DNA from 2 places in the Mucilaginibacter sp. 14171R-50 genome. Region 2 is predicted to be linked to the other one. Evidence: riboswitches for the same ligand, from Rfam matches in the RefSeq annotation. Region 2 holds a riboswitch; the other holds the start of a gene.
What was found. A riboswitch is a leader RNA that binds a small molecule or an ion and turns the genes downstream of it on or off. The one in region 2 is predicted to bind S-adenosylmethionine.
Positions count from the first base shown of each region.

Region 1: linked by a shared signal. The riboswitch ahead of metH (methionine synthase) and the one ahead of GWR56_RS00770 (peroxiredoxin) in region 2 are both predicted to bind S-adenosylmethionine.

Region 1 is NZ_CP048115.1:840,184-843,537, forward strand. It holds gene metH (methionine synthase) at 1-1,776, opposite strand, end outside; SAM riboswitch class I at 1,945-2,056, opposite strand; gene GWR56_RS03835 (Bax inhibitor-1/YccA family protein) at 2,184-2,927, opposite strand; gene GWR56_RS03840 (hypothetical protein) at 3,021-3,354, opposite strand, start outside.
Region 2 is NZ_CP048115.1:178,286-181,639, reverse strand. It holds gene GWR56_RS00775 (SulP family inorganic anion transporter) at 1-1,318, shown strand, start outside; SAM riboswitch class I at 1,433-1,551, shown strand; gene GWR56_RS00770 (peroxiredoxin) at 1,692-2,327, shown strand; tRNA gene GWR56_RS00765 (tRNA-Cys) at 2,344-2,415, shown strand; gene GWR56_RS00760 (hypothetical protein) at 2,496-3,008, opposite strand; gene GWR56_RS00755 (DUF5996 family protein) at 3,099-3,354, shown strand, end outside.

The DNA.
Region 1 (3,354 bases), 660 kb from region 2:
GGCATGGTAGAGGAATGCAGAGTGCATAGCCTCACGCACCACGTTATTACCCCGGAACGAGAACGATATATTACTTACCCCACCGCTTACTTTAGCCAGCGGCAGGTTTTGTTTTATCCAGCGGGTAGCTTCAATAAAATCTACTGCATAGTTGTTATGCTCTTCAAGCCCGGTGGCTACGGTCAGGATGTTGGGATCGAAGATGATATCCTGCGGAGGGAAACCTACTTCATCAACCAGTATGCGATAACTGCGTTCGCAGATCTCTTTACGGCGTTCCAATGAATCGGCCTGGCCGGTTTCATCAAAGGCCATTACTACTGTTGCAGCACCATAGCTTAATATTTTGCGGGCGTATTCTTTAAATTTTTCCTCGCCTTCTTTTAACGAGATGGAGTTGACGATACCCTTGCCCTGTAAGCATTTTAATCCAGCCTCAATAACCGTCCATTTGGAGGAATCGATCATGATAGGCAGCCTGGCAATATCCGGTTCGCTGGCAACCAGGTTCAGGAATTTTACCATCACCGCTTCCGAGTCGATCATCCCCTCGTCCATGTTGATATCGATCACCTGCGCGCCGCCTTCTACCTGTTGCAACGCTACGCTCAGGGCTGCCTCGTAATCTTCGGCCAGGATAAGCTTCGAAAACTTAGGCGACCCGGTGATATTGGTACGCTCACCAATGTTCACAAAGTTGGTTTCGGGCGTAAGCGTTACGGCTTCCAGTCCGCTTAGGCGCAGGTAGGGCTTAATTTCGGGTATCTGCCTTGGTGAGTATTTAGCGGCCTTATCGGCAATACACTTAATATGCTCGGGCGTGGTGCCACAGCAACCGCCAACAATATTTACCAGGCCTGCCTTCATAAAATCATCAACCTGGTGAGCGGTTTCGTGCGGGGTCTCATCGTAAGCGCCAAATTCGTTTGGCAGCCCCGCATTGGGATAGGCCGAGATGAACACACCTGCCTTTTCAGACAGTTCCTCTAAGTGGGGCCTCATTTCGCGGGCGCCCAAAGCACAGTTTAACCCTACTGATAGGAGGTGCGCGTGACTGATAGAGTTCCAGAACGCCTCTACCGTTTGGCCCGACAAGGTACGGCCGGAGGCGTCGGTAATGGTACCCGATATCATAACGCCGCCAGTTTCCCTAAAGGCGGGGTAATCTTTACCGGCTGCCCGGCATTCGTTTTTATACCTGTCGATAGCGAACAAAGCCGCTTTGGCGTTCAGGGTATCAAATATAGTTTCAACCAATAACAGGTCCGAGCCGCCATCAACCAGGCCGCGTACCTGCGTATAATAGGCCTCGGCAAGGTCGTCAAAGGTAACGGCGCGGTAACCCGGATCGTTCACATCGGGCGACAGCGATGCGGTACGGTTTGTGGGACCTACGGCTCCGGCTACAAAGCGCGGTTTTGAAGGGTCGCGCTTCGTATATTCGTCAGCTACTTCACGCGCAATGCGGGCACCCTCGTAACTCAATTCATAATCAAGCTCCTCCAGGTGATAATCGGCCAGGGATATGCGTTGTGTGCTAAAAGTATTTGTCTCGATGATATCCGCACCGGCATCTAAATATTCGGCATGGATAGCCCTGATAACATCCGGGCGGGTGATATTCAACAGGTCGTTATTTCCCTTAAGGTCGGATGCATGGTCGCGGAAACGCTCCCCGCGAAAATCCTGCTCGGTGAGCTCGTACCGCTGTATCATGGTACCCATAGCTCCGTCAATAACCAATATACGCTTCTGTAGTTCTTTTCTAATGTCCATTTGTTGAGATGTGAGACAGGAGATATGAGATGTGAGATAGGAAACTAATTTCCATTATCTATCAAAATATTATTGCCGTGCTGAGAAGCGGAGCTTTCTCAAATCTCACATCTAATATCTCAAATCTAAGTGCAGCTTACTCGAAAAGTCGGGTGTTAAATTGACTTTCACTTATCTGTCCCCGGTTATTCTTTTAACCGGAGTAGAATGTAGCACCTTGTTAAGTAACAGGTTGCTAAGACATCGCAGGGTCTAATCCCTCCGTCTTTCTCCATAAGCGGTACAAATATGAATAATAATGTTGTAAAGTGCAAGCGTATTAATTACACCAAGGCTTTCAAAGCGGACAAACAAAAAAGCCGCCTGCTTACAGCAAACGGCTTTTCAATTTTATTTATGATATCCGATTATCTTCTGTTACCACCAAATATGCGCAATAATAACAGGAACAGGTTAACAAAATCAAGGTACAAAGTTAGCGCACCCATTATAGCTGTCTTTTTAGCTGTAGAATCGCCATACTCAATGCCTGCGCCAATACGTTTCAGTTTTTGTACATCATAAGCGGTTAAGCCCACAAATACGGCTACAAGTATATAGCTTATCAATAGGTCAAAACTGCTGCTGCGGAAAATAAATAGATTTAGTATCGTAGCAACAATACCACCTATCAGCAACATGATCAGGATAGAGCCGAATTTGGTAAGGTCCTGTTGTGTGGTGTAACCGCCAATAGCCATTACGCCAAAAACAATAGCAGCAGTTATAAATGCTGTTGAAATTGTGCCGAATGAGTATATGTAAAAAATATAACTAAGGCTTATACCCATTATAGCCGAAAAAGCCAGGAACATTAAAATAGTGGCAAAAACACTTAGTTTGTTAAGGCCTCGGGCCAGTATAATTACAAATATCAGTGGCGCGAACATAGTGATGGTGCCAAAGATATTATTCTGCCCTGTTTCAGTGTCGCGTAGCAAGCCCGATAGTTCGGGGATAAAAGAAAAGGCATAGGTACATACAGACGATATGCCCAGGGCAACAAACATCCAAACAAATACATTAGCAATGAACCTGCGGGATGCTTCAGGGTTTTCTACGTAACTTACGTTATCGTAAACGTATTCAAAATTATCGGTTTTGGTTTCCATGTATTTCAGAAATTATTTGTACGAATATAATAAAAACGATGTAATGATTGAAAAAGTTGTAGCGGTTAAAAAGGTTACAATTGGCTGTGAATTCTAAGTTAATCTTTTAGTTAACTGCTCCTCTACTTTTTTAAACATTTGCAGTGGCTTCAATGCCCTCCAGTGAAGGTCATCAAGCTGACCGCCAAAATTGATGTAATAATCAATGTTGCTGTGTTTAAACTCGGATATCACATGGTCGCGGAAGTTTATGCCAGCTATCCAGCCATCTTCAACCTCCTGGAACCACTCTTCGTAATAGCTGTCGTCAGAGAAGTGAAAGTTAAGCACATTCTCGCCTATCAGTATAAATTTGTTTATGCCCTGGTCAACCATCAGGTCAAAAAGTTCGCGTTTCATCAGCATAATATCATTGTTAATGGCGTCG
Region 2 (3,354 bases):
TGTAGTGCTGATAGCATTAATGAAGGCCAGCGGGATAGAATATGTATTTGCCGCGGTGGCATTAGCAGGCGTTATCCAGATCGCCATTGGTTTATTTAAACTGGCAAAGCTTATCCGCCTGGTGCCGCAACCTGTTATGTATGGTTTTGTAAACGGCCTGGCGGTAATCATTTTTATGGCGCAGCTACAACAATTTAAAACGGTGGTTAACGGGCAACCGGCCTGGCTTAGCGGCGCTCCATTGTTAATTATGGGCGGCCTTGTGGCGTTAACCATAGCTATTGTGGTGCTTTTCCCAAAAATTACCAAGGCGGTACCATCGTCGCTGGTGGCAATTATTATTGTATTTGTTTTGGTGCTGGGTTTTGGTATCCCCACAAAAACAGTAAGCGATATTGCGTCTGTCAGCGGTGGTTTTCCGCCTTTTCATATCCCAGCCATTCCGCTAAACTTTCACACGCTCAACATTATTTTCCCTTATGCTTTAATTATGGCAGCAGTAGGCTTAACAGAGGGGTTATTAACCTTAAACCTGGTTGATGAAATGACCGCAACAAGGGGCAACGGCAACCGCGAATGTATAGCACAGGGTAGCGCCAATATTTTAAATGGTTTCTTTTTTGGGATGGGCGGCTGCCCCATGATAGCGCAAACTTTGGTAAACCTGTCGGCGGGGGCAAGGGCCCGGTTATCGGGTATTATAGCATCGCTTACTATTTTATTGATCATACTTTTTGGAGCGCCTGTGATAGGCAGGTTGCCAATGGCTGCCCTTACCGGTGTGATGATCATGGTGGCCTTTGGCACTTTTGAATGGATAAGCTTTAGGATATTTAATAAAATGCCTAAACAAGATGTATTTGTGGGGATATTGGTTGCTGTTGTAACCATACTGCTGCACAACCTTGCATTGGCTGTGTTGATAGGCGTTATTATATCGGCCTTGGTGTTTGCCTGGGAAAGTGCAAAACGCATCCGCGCCCGTAAATATATAGACGGTAATGGCGCCAAACATTACGAAATTTACGGCCCGTTATTTTTTGGATCGGCAACGGCGTTTTCTGAAAAGTTTGACATCTCCGGCGATCCTGACGAAGTGATTATAGACTTTAAAGACAGTCGCGTTGCCGATATGTCGGGTATTCAAGCCCTTAACAAATTAACAGAGCGATATCATAAGGCAGGCAAAAAACTCCGTTTAAAGCATCTGAGTAAAGATTGCATCGCTCTGCTAAAAAATGCCGCTGATGTTATTGATGTAAATATTATGGAAGACCCGCATTACTGGGTAGCAACAGAAAAAGCCGGAATAAATTAAAAATTTCTTGCTGAAATTCAGATGTTTAAAACCGAGGGTAAAAATAAATTATAAAGTCTATAGGAATTATAGAATTTATAATTACTTTTGTGATGTAATCGTTCTTTAAATATATACTTATCCAGAAAGACAGAGGGAAAAGGCCCTATGATGTCTTAGCAACCTGTACAGCTTTTAGCTTGTATAAGGTGCTAATTCCTGCTTCGCCACATAGCGTCGAAGATAGATAAGCTGATTTAAAAGACCAACGTGTTTTGCATCCAAAACATGCTCTTGCATCTGCCGGCATCCCTTTAAATTTCTTGTATAAGTTTTTTGCTACTTTTAAACATAGCTATGCTACGTATTAATATCAACTTAAAACAAAAAAACCATGAGTTTACGAATTGGCGACGACGCCCCAAATTTTAAAGCACAAACATCACAAGGCGAAATTGATTTTTACGAATACCTGGGCGATAGCTGGGGAGTGCTTTTCTCGCACCCGGCCGACTATACCCCCGTTTGCACCACCGAACTTGGTAAAACAGCTGCCCTTAAAGATGAGTTTGCGAAGCGTAATGTAAAAGTAGTAGCCTTAAGCACCGATAATGTAGAATCGCACAAAGGTTGGATAAAGGATATCAACGAAACGCAGCATGTTGAGGTTAACTTCCCTATTATTGGCGATGAGAACCGCGAGATATCGCAGGCTTATGATATGATACACCCCAATGCCTCGCTAACAGCTACCGTACGCTCGCTGTTTGTGATAGGCCCGGATAAAAAGATAAAACTGATCATCAGCTACCCTGCCTCAACCGGTCGTAATTTCCAGGAGATATTAAGAGTGATAGACAGTCTGCAGTTAACCGCCTATCATAGCGTAGCAACCCCTGCGGATTGGAAAGATGGCGAAGATGTAGTGGTGCTGCCATCAATCAAAACAGAAGATATCCCGGCTAAATTCCCTAAAGGTTTTAAAGAGGTAAAACCGTATTTGCGTACAACGCCGCAGCCTAATAAATAATCGGGCTGAAAGATAAAGTCGCGTGGCCGAGAGGATAGGTGTTGGTCTGCAAAACCATTTAACGGTAGTTCGAATCTACCCGCGACGTCTGAAACTATACTGACTGACTATAATGACGGGGCGGTGGGCTGAGGAGTCCATCGCCTTTTTTGGTTATTGCAAGGCATTTTAATTAGCCTTTAAAATGGCTAATTTCATGTCAGAAATTTCTGTTATCAATCTCTTAGCCAAATCTACCTGTTTCATAAGCTTTTGATTTTGCTCAATTAATTCTTGAGGAGAACCTTCATCAACCTGTAAAATATTTAGGTTGTTATCAAATTGGAACGAATAACATTTAAATACAGTAGAGCCTTTTGCCTGTACAATATGAATCACTTTATAAATAGTTGTTGTGTTAGGGTAACCGGGATATGATTTATCAATAGCTAAAAGGCTGTCAATTTTTACATTTATTTCCGGATAAGTGGTTCTTTCTAAAATTTTTTTATTAATGCGGGGATGCTCTGCAGATACCTCACTCCAATTTGTAGCAGCCCGATTTTTAGGGTAATGGGAATTAGAATTAAGATAATTTTGAGCTTTAGCCCTGATTTTTTGAATAAGAATATTTGATGTAACATTTTGCGCTTTGGCAAATAAGCCAAGAATAATTAAAGCGATCGTAAAGGTGAGTTTCATGATGTTAGTTTATAGTCGTTAAATATAGTAATGCTAATTTAAATAGTAGAATATTACACATATTATACTTCTTGAATTGTATATTTACGTATGAATACTACCACCAACACCTGGCCAAAGCTCGATTATCATTACCTGAAAGATACCCTTGCCACCGTTCACATGTGGACGCAAATGATAGGCAAGGTGCGCCTTAAAAAAATGCCATGGATAAACCATTCGTGGCAGGTTACGCTTTATGTAAGCGCAACGGGCTTAACAACAGGCAGCATACCCTACGGCGGCGGCGTGTTCCAGATAGACCTTGATTTTATAAAGCATCAACTGCATATCACCACCAGTACGG